DNA from 3 places in the Streptomyces sp. NPDC005863 genome. Region 1 is predicted to be linked to each of the others. Evidence: riboswitches for the same ligand, from Rfam matches in the RefSeq annotation. Region 1 holds a riboswitch; each other region holds the start of a gene.

The links. Region 1 has a riboswitch for thiamine pyrophosphate ahead of thiO (glycine oxidase ThiO). Riboswitches for the same ligand answer to the same signal wherever they lie in the genome.
Region 2: another riboswitch for thiamine pyrophosphate. It lies ahead of thiC (phosphomethylpyrimidine synthase ThiC); the one in region 1 lies ahead of thiO (glycine oxidase ThiO).
Region 3: another riboswitch for thiamine pyrophosphate. It lies ahead of ACFYO9_RS00435 (thiamine ABC transporter substrate-binding protein); the one in region 1 lies ahead of thiO (glycine oxidase ThiO).

What each region holds. Positions count from the first base shown of each region.
Region 1 covers NZ_JBIAII010000003.1:161,893-166,132, reverse strand. The annotation lists gene pknB (Stk1 family PASTA domain-containing Ser/Thr kinase) at 1-294, opposite strand, end outside; gene ACFYO9_RS13125 (thiazole synthase) at 438-1,232, opposite strand; gene thiS (sulfur carrier protein ThiS) at 1,236-1,448, opposite strand; gene thiO (glycine oxidase ThiO) at 1,445-2,683, opposite strand; TPP riboswitch at 2,681-2,794, opposite strand; gene ACFYO9_RS13110 (FAD-dependent oxidoreductase) at 2,925-4,160, shown strand.
Region 2 covers NZ_JBIAII010000007.1:249,552-253,791, forward strand. The annotation lists gene ACFYO9_RS24920 (YibE/F family protein) at 1-1,484, opposite strand, end outside; TPP riboswitch at 1,556-1,710, shown strand; gene thiC (phosphomethylpyrimidine synthase ThiC) at 1,703-3,502, shown strand; gene ACFYO9_RS24930 (hypothetical protein) at 3,797-4,240, opposite strand, start outside.
Region 3 covers NZ_JBIAII010000001.1:116,645-120,884, reverse strand. The annotation lists gene frr (ribosome recycling factor) at 1-217, shown strand, start outside; gene ACFYO9_RS00445 (phosphatidate cytidylyltransferase) at 250-1,359, shown strand; gene rlmN (23S rRNA (adenine(2503)-C(2))-methyltransferase RlmN) at 1,456-2,562, shown strand; TPP riboswitch at 2,604-2,720, shown strand; gene ACFYO9_RS00435 (thiamine ABC transporter substrate-binding protein) at 2,797-3,882, shown strand; gene ACFYO9_RS00430 (ABC transporter permease) at 3,858-4,240, shown strand, end outside.

The sequences.
Region 1 (4,240 bases):
GACGTACTCCATCGCGAGGTACACGTACGACCCGTCCGTGCCCTGGTCGAAGACGCCGACCACGTTCGGGTGCGAGAGGCGGGCCACCGACTTCGCCTCGCGGATGAAGCGGTCGACGAAGGAGGCGTCGGCCGCCAGCGTCGGATGCATCACCTTGAGCGCGAGCACGCGGTCGAGGCGGGTGTCCACGGCCCGGTAGACCGTGGCCATCCCGCCGACCGCGACGCGTCCGTCGATGCGGTAACGGCTGTCGAGCAGCTGCCCGACGAGCGGGTCCTGAAGGGTCGTGTCCACGCAGGGGAGTCTACGAGGCGCCGCCGACGCCTCCAGCGGCCCGGGCGCTTCCGGGCGGGACTGCAGCCGAGCTGTGACGCTCCCGCCCACACCGTACGGGCCGCTGCCATCGAGGTCGGCAGGCCCGCCGCTCCGGACCGAGGTCAGAAGGCCGGCCGCTCCGGATCGAGCCGGGCCATGCCCGCCACGGGCGAGGACGCCTCCGCGAAGTGCCGCCGCGGGATCCGCCCGGCCCGGTGCGCGAGCCGCCCCGCCTCCACGCCGTGCCGCATCGCCTCCGCCATCAGCACCGGCTCCTGCGCCCGGGTCACCGCGGAGGCGAGCATCACACCCGCGCACCCCAGCTCCATGGCGATCGTCGCGTCGGACGCCGTGCCCGCGCCCGCGTCGAGGATGACCGGCACGCGCGCGTGCTCCACGATCAGCTGGAAGTTGTGCGGGTTGCGGATGCCGAGCCCGGAGCCGATGGGCGAGCCGAGCGGCATGATCGCCGCGCACCCCACGTCCTGCAGCTTCCGCGCGAGCACCGGGTCGTCATTGGTGTACGGCAGCACGGTGAAGCCGTCGTCCACCAGGATCTCGGCGGCGTCCAGGAGCTCGACGGGGTCGGGCAACAGGGTGCGCTCGTCGGCGATCACCTCCAGCTTCACCAGGTCCGTGCCGAGCGCCTCACGCGCGAGACGTGCGGTCAGGACGGCCTCGCCCGCGGTGAAGCAGCCCGCTGTGTTGGGCAGGACGCGGATGCCGAGCCGGTCGAGGACGGAGAGCACCGAACCCTGCACGCCCGGGTCGAGGCGGCGCATCGCGACCGTGGTCAGCTCGGTGCCGGACGCGACGAGGGAGCGCTCGAGGACGTCGAGGCTCGGCGCGCCGCCCGTGCCCATGATCAGGCGCGAGGAGAAGGTGAGCCCGCCGATGACGAAGGGGTCGTCTGCCATGGTTCAGCCTCCCTGGACGGCGGTGAGTACTTCGACGCGGTCACCCTCGGCGAGCGGCGTGCGGGGCCACTGCGCGCGCGGGACGACGGTTTCGTTGACGGCGGCGGCGACACCGGAGTGCGCGGTGGAGAGCGTGGCGACGAGGGCGTCGAGCGTGGTGCCCGAGGCCACCTCCCGTGCTTCTCCGTTGACGGAAACGGCGAACGGCGTGCTCATACGGGCTGCTCCGTGAAGGACTGCGGGCGGGGCGGAAGGGGTGCGGGGCTCTCGGCGGCGGCGCCGTCGAAGCGGCGCGGGGTGAACGGGCGCGCCTCCTCGGGCAGTTCACCGGTGGTCAGCACGTGCGCCATCACGTCCCCCGTGAGCGGCGTCAGCAGGACGCCGTTGCGGTAGTGGCCGGTGGCCAGGTGGAGGCCGGGCAGCCGCGTGGGACCGAGCAGCGGCGCGTTGTCGGGCGAGCCGGGCCGCAGCCCCGCGAGGGTCTCGGTGAGCGGCAGCTCCGTGATGCCGGGCACCAGCTCGTGGGCGTCCCGCAGCAGCTCGTACACGCCGCCCGCGGTGACCGTGGTGTCCCAGCCGAGCTCCTCGGTGGTCGCGCCGACGACGAGCTCGCCGCTCTCGCGCGGTACGAGGTAGAGGTGGCTGCCGCGCACCACGGCCCGCACGGTGCGGCTCAGGAACGGCGCGTACGCCTTCGGCACCGTCAGCCGCAGCACCTGTCCCTTGACCGGGCGGACCGGCGGCAGGACGTCGTCCGGGACGCCGGCGAGGCGCCCGCTGAGGCTGCCCGCCGCGAGCACGGTCTGCGCCGCGCCGAGCTCGGTGCCGTCCGCGAGGACCACCCCGGCCGCCCGGTCGCGTACGACGCACAGGCGCTCGGCCCGGGCGCGGTGGAAGACCACACCGGCCCGCTCGCAGGCCACCATGAGCGCCGCGGTGAGCCGGCGCGGGTCGACCTGATGATCGCCGTCGACGCGCAGCCCGCCGCGCACACCCGGCGCCAGCATCGGCTCAAGGCGGCGGCACTCGCGGCCGCTCAGCCACTGCGACTCGAGACCCGAACGGTGCTGCAGGGCGAGCAGTTCGCGCAGGTGGGCGCGGTCGTCGGAGTCGAGCGCGACGGCGAGCGTGCCGCACGCGCGGTAGCCGAGGTCGCGCCCGCTCGCCTCGGCCAGCTCCGCGGCGAAGGCCGGATAGCGGCGCGCGGAGGCCAGATTGAGGGCGAGCAGCGTCTCCTCGCCGTAGTGCAGCTCGGTGACGGCGGCCAGCATGCCCGCCGCGACCCGCGCCGCGCCGCCGCCGGGCTCGGGGTCGACGACCGCGACGGAGAGCCCGCGCTGTGCGGTGCGCCAGGCCGTGACCAGGCCGATGACACCGCCCCCGACGACGAGGACGTCACAGGTCGCGGACGACGCGGTCGTACGGGGATGTGTCGTCTGTGGTGGATGCATGGGCGTCCAGCCCCTCCCTTCGCCGGCATGACCCGGATCAGGTTCGTACGGTCGGAGGCCGTCCCAGCCTCCCTCTCAGCCCGGTGCGTCCGGGCTCCCGCGAGTGCTCTGCACCGGCCACCCTAGCCCGTCGCCCCGCGCGGCAGTAGGGGAGCCGTCCGGGTACGGGCGGTGACGGTGTGTCAGAGATCTCCTGCCCCGCGCCTGCGGGCGCTCTTGCCCGCCGCCCTACAGTGATCGGGTGAGCGACCAGCAGAGGCAGAGCGCGAATCAGGGGCAGTCGGAGCGGCGCGTCGTCATCGTCGGCGCGGGGATGGCCGGCGTGCAGACCGCGGTGGCACTGCGCGAGCAGGGGTTCACCGGCGCGGTCACCGTCGTCGGGGCCGAGCCGCACCAGCCGTACGACAGGCCGCCGCTGTCCAAGGCGGTGCTGCTCGGCAAGGCGGAGGGCTCCGCCTTCGACATCGACTTCGAGGCGCTCGGCATCGAGCTGAGCCTGGGCCGCACGGTCACCGGGGTCCGCCCCGCCGACCACGCCCTGGACACCGCGGACGGCCCCCTCGGCTACGACGTCCTGGTCCTTGCGACCGGCGCCGAGCCCATCACGCTGCCCGGCACCGAGGGCGTGCCCGGCGTCCATCTGCTGCGCACCCTGGACGACGCCGCGCGGCTGCGCCCGGTCCTCGCCGAGCAGCACGACGTCGTGGTGGTCGGGGCGGGCTGGATCGGCGCCGAGTTCGCGACGGCCGCGCGCGAGGCGGGCTGCGCGGTCACCGTCGTGGAGGCCGCGGCACGGCCCCTCGCCGGGGCGCTCCCCGAGGCGGTCGCGGCCCCCATGGCGGGCTGGTACGCGGACTCCGGAGCGGTGCTGCGCACCCGCGCGCGCGTGGCCCGCGTCGAGCCGGGCGCGGTCGTCCTGGCCGACGGCACCCGGCTGCCCGCGGGCGCCGTGGTCGTCGGCATCGGGGCCCGCCCCGCCACCGGCTGGCTGACCGGCTCCGGCATCGAGCTCGGTGCGCACCGCGAGGTCGTGACCGACGACCGCCTGCACACGTCGGCGCCCGACGTGTACGCGGTCGGCGACTGCGCGTCCTTCCCCTCCGCGCGGTACGGCGAACGCCTCCTCGTGCACCACTGGGACAACGCCCTGCAGGGCCCGCGCACCGTGGCGGCGAACATCATCGGCGAGACGCCGGCCCCGTACGACCCGGTGCCGTACTTCTGGTCGGAGCAGTTCGGCCGCTTCGTGCAGTACGCGGGCCACCACGAGGGCGCCGACGAGCTGGTGTGGCGGGGCGACCCGACGGGCATGGCCTGGTCGGTGTGCTGGCTGCGGGACGGCGCCCTGGTCGCGGTCCTCGCGGTGGGCCGCCCGAGGGACCTGGCCCAGGGCCGCCGGCTCATCGAGTCGTCGACGCCGCTGGACCCGGCCCTGGTGGTGGACGCGTCGGTGCCCCTGAAGAAGGCGGCCCTCTGAAGCGGGCGTCTGAAGAAGACAGTCCTGTGAGGCGGGCGTCAGAAGAAGGCGTCCGCCCCCGCCATCCGCCCAAGGCCCCC
Region 2 (4,240 bases), on a different contig from region 1:
ACACCCCCAGCACCACCACCACCCCCGGCACCACCACCCCCGGTACCGACACCCAGCCCGGAGGCCGCACCGCTCCCCGAGCCGGATGTGCGGTCCGCCGAGACGACCAGGGCGGCCAGCGCGGTTGTCACCGGCACCGAGGCGACCAGGCCGATCGAGCCGATGAGGGTACGCACGATCTCCTCGGCGACCAATTCGCTGTTGGCCACCGTGCCCACACTGGACTGGGCGATGGAGAAGAGCAGAAGGAGGGGCAGCGCGGCGCCCGCGTAGGCGAGGACGAGGGTGTTGACGACCGAGGCGATGTGGTCGCGGCCGATGCGGATGCCCGCCCGGTAGAGGCCGCGCCAGCCCATCGTCGGGTTGGCCTGATGCAGTTCCCAGACGGCGGAGGTCTGGGTGACCGTCACGTCGTCGAGGACGCCGAGCGAGCCGATGATGACGCCCGCGAGGAGGAGGCCGCTCATGTCGATGGACGGGTACAGGCCATGGATGAGGCCGGTGTTGTCGTCCGTGTTGCCGGTCAGCGAGGCCCAGCCGATGAAGAGGGAGCCGAGAAAACCGATCAGGAGGAGGGAGATGAGCGTGCCGAGCACCGCGACCGACGTACGGGCCGTGAGGCCGTGGCAGAGATAGAGCGCGATCAGCATGATGGCGCTCGCCCCGATCACCGCCACCACCAGCGGGTTCGAGCCCTGCAGGATGGCCGGCAGGATGAAGAAGGTGAGCACCAGGAAGCTGATGGCGAGGGCGACCAGGGCCATCACGCCGCGCAGCCGGCCCACCACGACGACGGCGAGGGCGAAGATGCCGGCGAGCAGCGCCATAGGGAGCTTGCGGTTCACGTCGGTGACGGAGTACTGGAGGCCTTCGGGGGCCTTGGGTTCGTAGGCGACCACCACCTTCTGACCCTGTTTCAGTTGCCGGGGGGAGTCCGGCTGGATGATCTCGGTGAAGGTGCGGCCCGTGTCGTCGCCGCTGGTGACCTCGACCGTGGCCCGCTTGCAGGTGCCCGCCGCCCGGGACTGCGCGGACTGGCCTTCGGCGGTGGAGGTGTCGCCGTTCGGCGGGGTCTGCGAGGGGTTGAGGTCCTTGCAGGGGAGCTCCTGCATCTTCGTGACCTTCGCCGACTGGGTCTGCCGGTCGAAGCCGACGCCGGTGCGCTCGTGCCCGGGTGTGCCTCCCGGCCACAGCACCGCCAGGCCCACGACGACCGCGGCGGCGAAGGGGATCAGGATCGCGGCGATGACCTTGCGCAGATGCTGGGAGACGGGGGCGGCCGGACCGTGACTGTGCGAGTGGCCGTGACCTCCGTTGCCGTGACCGCCGTGACCGCCGTCTCCATGCCCGCCATGATCTCCGTTGCCGTGCACGCCGTGACCGTGTTCAGGGGGCGTGGCGTGACGGTCGGAGGGTGGGACGGGGGCGGGGTGTCCGGATGGGGGGTGAGAGGGCGGCGGGAGCGGCGGCTCTGTGGTGGTCACTGCCCGATCATCGCAAGAACGGAGGGGGCCCTCTGTTCAGCGCGCCCGACATGACGCTAGCGTGGAGCCACCTTTGCAATCGCGGGAGCTCGGAGCACCGGGCTGAGAGGGCGCTGACCTCCGTACGAAACGGCACGAATGTGCACGAGCCGTACGGGATCCGCTGCGTCGACCGCCGAACCTGTTACCGGGTAATGCCGGCGTAGGGAGTAGGTCTCATGACCACATCGGACGCACGCACGCCTGCCTCCAGCAGCGACAACAGCACCGCCGCAGCTGACGAGGCCGGGAAGTCCATCGGCTGGCACAAGGCGTATGTCGAGGGTTCGCGCCCCGACCTGCGCGTGCCGGTCCGCCAGGTGCACCTGACCAACGGCAAGGCCGTCACCCTGTACGACACCTCAGGTCCGTACACCGACCCGTCGGCCGAGACCGACGTCCGCCGCGGTCTGCCGCCGCTGCGGGAGAACTGGATCATCGCCCGCGGCGACACCGAGGAGTACGTCGGACGGCCGCCCCGGCCCGAGGACGACGGGCTCAAGCACACCTCACCGCGAGGTGGCCTCAAGAACCTCGACGCGGTCTTCCCCGGCCGCCCCCGTCAGCCGCGCCGCGCCCGCGAGGGGCAGGCGGTGACGCAGCTCGCGTACGCGCGCCGCGGCGAGATCACGCCCGAGATGGAGTTCATCGGGATCCGCGAGAACCTCGACCCCGAGGTCGTGCGGGCGGAGGTCGCCGCGGGGCGCGCGGTGATCCCGGCGAACGTCAACCACCCGGAGATCGAGCCGATGATCATCGGCAAGAAGTTCCTGGTGAAGGTGAACGCCAACATCGGGAACTCCGCGGTCACCTCGTCCATCGAGGAGGAGGTGGACAAGATGACGTGGGCGACCAAGTGGGGCGCCGACACGGTCATGGATCTGTCCACCGGCCGCAACATCCACACCACCCGCGAGTGGGTCCTGCGCAACTCCCCCGTGCCGATCGGCACCGTGCCGCTCTACCAGGCCCTGGAGAAGGTCGACGGCAAGGCCGAGGAGCTGACCTGGGAGATCTACAAGGACACGGTCATCGAGCAGGCCGAGCAGGGCGTGGACTACATGACGGTGCACGCGGGAGTGCGCCTTCCGTACGTGCCGCTCACCGCGCGCCGCAAGACCGGCATCGTCTCGCGCGGCGGTTCGATCATGGCGGCCTGGTGTCTGGCGCACCACAAGGAGAGCTTCCTCTACGAGCACTTCGAGGAGCTCTGCGAGATCCTCGCGGCGTACGACGTGACGTACTCGCTGGGTGACGGGCTGCGGCCCGGTTCGATCGCGGACGCCAACGACGAGGCGCAGTTCGCCGAGCTCAGGACGCTCGGGGAACTCAACACGATCGCCAAGCGTCACAACGTACAGACGATGATCGAGGGCCCCGGGCACGTCCCGATGCACAAGATCAAGGAGAACATCGACCTTCAGCAGGAGATCTGCGAGGAGGCGCCGTTCTACACGCTCGGCCCGCTGACCACGGACATCGCGCCCGCCTACGACCACATCACCTCCGGCATCGGCGCCGCGATGATCGGCTGGTGGGGCACGGCGATGCTCTGTTACGTCACCCCCAAGGAGCACCTGGGCCTGCCCAACCGGGACGACGTGAAGACCGGTGTCATCACGTACAAGATCGCGGCGCACGCGGCGGACCTCGCCAAGGGGCATCCGGGCGCGCAGGACTGGGACGACGCGCTCTCGGACGCGCGCTTCGAGTTCCGCTGGGAGGACCAGTTCAATCTGGCCCTCGACCCGGTCACGGCACGGGAGTTCCACGACGAGACGCTGCCGGCCGAGCCCGCCAAGACGGCGCACTTCTGCTCGATGTGCGGGCCGAAGTTCTGCAGCATGAAGATCTCGCAGGACATCCGGCGTCAGCACGGCGGCGATCTCGGTGAGGCGGACATCGAGGCGGGGATGGAGCAGAAGTCCAAGGAGTTCGTGGCGGCGGGCAACCGGGTCTACCTGCCGATCGCCGACTGACCGACCGCGCGGGCGGGCCGGCCGCAAGGGACGAGGCAGCCGCAAGAGACGAGGCAGCCGCAACGGACGCGGCAGCCGCAACGGAACGCCACCGGCACCCGGCCGGTGGCGTCCCACCACGTTCCACCACGCCCACCGCGGCCTGCGCAGGGCAAACCGCCCACCTGGCGTCGTCGTCCTGTCGCCGTCGGCGCGCCTCCCCTGCGCGTCCGACCTGGACGACGCCTCCCCGAGCGTCACCGCTCGCCATTCGCCGGCGGCGACACTTCGACAGCGGACCCGGACCCGGGCCCGCTACTCCGGCTTGTGGTCGGGCCCGCCGAAATCGGGGCTGGAGAAGTCGGGGCTCGAGTAGCTCGGCCGCGAACCCGCGGCCGGGCCACCCTCCGGGCTGCTGAACCCCGGCCGGTGATAACCGAGTTGCGGCATCCGGCCGTGACCGCCGGAGGCGCCCGCCCCGGCCCCGGAACCCGACGCCGACGTCCGGGCGGCGGGAGCCGCGCCCGGGTCGGTCAGCGCCTCGCGGAGGAACGGCACGACGCCGCGTTCGAGGAGCGCCCGGCCCCAGTCCTCTCTGGCGCGGGAGACCTCCTCGTACCGCTCGCCGTGCAGTTCGGCCTGGAGCGAGGTGGAGCCGTTGCGCAGAGCGGTCAGGAGCAGACCGACCGCCGCGACCAGGATGCCCCCGGCGGTGAGCGCGCCGAACAGCCAGCCCACCGTGAGCAGGGTGTCCGCGAA
Region 3 (4,240 bases), on a different contig from region 1:
CAAGGTCGCCAAGACCAAGGCCGAGGACTCCAAGATCTCGATCCGTTCGATCCGTCGCAAGGCCAAGGAGGCCCTCGACAAGGCGATCAAGGACGGCGACATCGGCGAGGACGAGGGCCGCCGCGGCGAGAAGGAGCTCGACGACACCACCGCGAAGTACGTCACGCAGGTGGACGAGCTGCTCAAGCACAAGGAAGCCGAGCTGCTCGAAGTCTGAGGCTCGAGTCCGAGGAATCAGGGAACCGATTCGTGAACGACTCTTCCTGGGGGGCGCCGCCCAGAGCCGGGTATTGGGGGCCGCCCGACCAGGGACCCGGTCAGGGGGCGACCCCGCCAGGTCCCGCGTACGATGCGCAGGACGCGCTGTTTCCGTCCGAGACGCAGCCCATGCCCATCGTGCCCGACGTACCCGTGACCGGCTCACACCAGGACGACGGCCGGGGGGCCACTCGGACGGGCGGCCCCCTGTACCGTGACGAGCCCTCGCAGGAGCCCATGCCCAGCGCACCACAGCCGCAGCCGGCCCCGGCCGCCCCGCAGAAGAAGAGCGCGGGCCGCGACCTCGGGGCGGCCATAGGAGTCGGTGTGGGACTCGGCGCGGTGATCGTCGCGTCGCTGTTCATCGTGAAGGCCGTCTTCATCGGCGTCATAGCGGTGGCCGTCGTCGTCGGCCTCTGGGAGCTCACCTCGCGGCTCGAGGAGCGCAAGGGCATCAAGGCGCCGCTCGTGCCGCTCGCGGTGGGTGGCGCGGCGATGGTCGTCGCCGGTTACGTGCGCGGGGCCGAGGGTGCGTGGGTCGCGATGGCCCTCACCGCGCTCGCGGTCCTCGTCTGGCGGATGACCGAGCCGCCCGAGGGCTATCTGAAGGACGTCACGGCGGGGGTCTTCGCGGCCTTCTACGTCCCGTTCCTCGCGACGTTCGTGGCGCTGATGCTCACCGCCGACGACGGCCCGTACCGGGTGCTCACCTTCCTGCTCCTGACCGTGGTCAGCGACACGGGGGCGTACGCGATCGGCTGGCGCTTCGGCAAGCACAAGCTGGCGCCGCGCATCAGCCCCGGCAAGACCCGCGAGGGCCTGGTCGGCGCGGTCACCTTCGCGATGGCGGCGGGCGCGCTCTGTCTGCAGTTCCTCATCGACGACGGCGCCTGGTGGCAGGGCCTGGTGATCGGCTTCGCGGTCGCGGCGAGCGCGACGCTCGGTGACCTCGGCGAGTCGATGATCAAGCGGGACCTCGGCATCAAGGACATGGGCACGCTGCTGCCGGGCCACGGCGGCATCATGGACCGCCTGGACTCGCTCCTTCCGACGGCGCCCGTGGTGTGGCTGCTGCTCGTTCTCTTTGTCGGGTCAGGCTGAGGTGCACATCGTCTGACCTGCGTGTTCGTGGGTGAGGGGTCCGTTGTCCACAGGGCGGCGGGCCCCTCCTCGTATGTCTGCGACACTGGAAGGACCATGCCTGTACCCGGAGAACTCACCTTCGTCGCGCCCCGCGGAGCCAAGAAGCCGCCGCGGCACCTCGCCGACCTCACGCCCGCCGAGCGGAAGGAAGCCGTCGCCGCCACCGGCGAGAAGCCGTTCCGCGCCAAGCAGCTCTCGCAGCACTACTTCTCGCGGTATGCGCACGACCCGGCCGAGTGGACCGACATCCCGGCCGGGGCGCGCGAGAAGCTGCGGGAGGCGCTGCTGCCCGATCTGATGTCCGTGGTGCGGCACATCAGCTGTGACGACGACACGACCCGCAAGACGCTCTGGCGGCTCTTCGACGGGACGCTCGTCGAGTCCGTCCTGATGCGCTACCCGGACCGGGTCACCATGTGCATCAGCTCCCAGGCGGGCTGCGGCATGAACTGCCCGTTCTGCGCCACCGGACAGGCCGGCCTGGACCGGAACCTGTCGACCGGCGAGATCGTGCACCAGATCGTGGACGGCATGCGGGCGCTGCGGGACGGCGAGATCCCGGGCGGGCCCGCGCGGCTCTCCAACATCGTCTTCATGGGCATGGGCGAGCCGCTGGCCAACTACAACCGGGTGACCGGCGCGATCCGCCGGCTCACCGACCCGGAGCCGGACGGCCTCGGCCTCTCGCAGCGCGGGATCACGGTGTCGACGGTGGGGCTCGTGCCCGCCATCCACCGGCTCTCCGACGAGGGCTTCAAGTGCCGCCTCGCGATCTCGCTGCACGCGCCGGACGACGAGCTGCGCGACACCCTCGTCCCGGTGAACACGCGCTGGCAGGTGCGCGAGGTGCTCGACGCGGGCTGGGAGTACGCCGCGAAGTCGGGCCGTCGCCTCTCCATCGAGTACGCGCTGATCAGGGACATCAACGACCAGGCATGGCGTGGTGACCGGCTCGGGCGGATGCTCAAGGGCAAGCCGGTGCACGTCAACCTGATCCCGCTGAACCCGACGCCGGGCTCGAAGTGGACCGCCTCGCGGCCCGAGGACGAGAAGGCGTTCGTGGAGGCCATCGCCGCCCATGGCGTGCCGGTCACCATCCGGGACACCCGGGGCCAGGAGATCGACGGAGCGTGCGGCCAGCTCGCCGCGGCCGAGAGGTAGTCTGACGGGCGTGCGGGCGTACGCCTCGTACACACATCTGCATATTCCGACAGGGGAGCGCCACAGCGCTGAGAGTGCGGCACCTTGGACAGGTGGGCCGCAGACCCTCTGAACCTCGCCCAGGTCATTCTGGGTAGGAAGTTCGGGCATCACTCAAGCTGTAGCGTCCTGCCCGCGTGCCCCCGGCCCGCGGGCAGGGCCGCGTCTCTTCCTGGTCACCCAGGAGGAAATCCAGTGAGCACCACCAAGAAGGTCACGTCCACCGCGGTGGCGGTGGGCATCGGGCTCGTCGCCCTCTCCGCGTGCGGCAGCTCCGACGGCGGGTCGGGGAAGACCGACTCCAAGACCGTCACCCTCGTCAGCCACGACTCCTTCAACGTCTCCAAGGACGTGCTGAAGGACTTCGAGAAGCGGTCCGGGTACAAGGTCAGGGTCCTGAAGGACGGCGACGCGGGCGCCGCCGTGAACAAGGCGATCCTCTCCAAGGACAACCCGCAGGGCGACGTCTTCTTCGGCGTCGACAACACCCTGCTGTCGCGGGCGCTCGACAACGGGCTCTTCCAGCCGTACGAGGCCAAGGGCGCGGAGAAGATCAAGCCGGAGTTCCGCGTCGACGGGGACAAGCACCGGGTCACGCCCGTCGACAGCGGCGACATCTGCGTGAACTACGACAAGAAGTACTTCGCCGACAAGAAGCTGGCGCCGCCGAAGTCCTTCGAGGACCTGACGAAGCCCGCGTACAAGAACCTGCTCGTCACCGAGAACACCTCGACGTCGTCGCCCGGCCTCGGCTTCCTGCTCGGCACCGCCGCGAAGTACGGCGACCAGGGCTGGGAAGGCTACTGGAAGAAGCTCAAGGCCAACGGCGTCAAGGTCGTCGACGGCTGGGAGCAGGCCTACAACGAGGAGTTCTCCGGGTCGGCCGGCGGCAAGAAGGCCAAGGGCGACCGGCCGCTCGTCGTCTCCTATGCCTCCTCGCCGCCCGTCGAGGTGCTCTACGGGAAGCCGCAGCCCAAGGAGGCGCCGACCGGCGTCGCCACCGGCACCTGCTTCCGTCAGGTGGAGTACGCGGGCCTGCTCAGCCACGCGGGCAACACCAAGGGCGGCAAGGCGCTCCTGGACTTCCTCGCGGGCCGGAAGTTCCAGGAGGACATGCCGCTGAACATGTTCGTGAACCCGGTGCGCGAGGGCGCGAAGCTGCCCGCGCTCTTCACCGAGCACGGCGTCACGGTCGACAAGCCGCAGACCATGGATCCGAAGAAGATCGCCGACAATCGCGAGCCGTGGATCAAGTCGTGGACCTCGCTCGTACTGAAGTAGCGGCCAAGGCGAAGCCCCGCGAGGGCGCCGGCCCGGGGAGTGCGGCGCGGCTCGGCCTGATGGCCCTGCCCGTCGCGTTCTTCGCGCTCTTCTTCGCCTACCCGGTCACGGCGATCGTCGCGCGCGGGCTGCACATCGACGGCGGCTGGCGGTTCGGCCGGATCGTGGACGTCCTCGGGCAGTCCGACATCCGGCACGTGCTGTGGTTCACCACCTGGCAGGCGCTCGCCTCGACCGCGCTCACGCTGCTGATCGCGCTCCCCGGCGCGTACGTCTTCGCGCGCTTCGACTTCCCCGGCAAGCAGGTGCTGCGGGCGGTCGTCACCGTGCCGTTCGTGCTGCCCACGGTCGTCGTCGG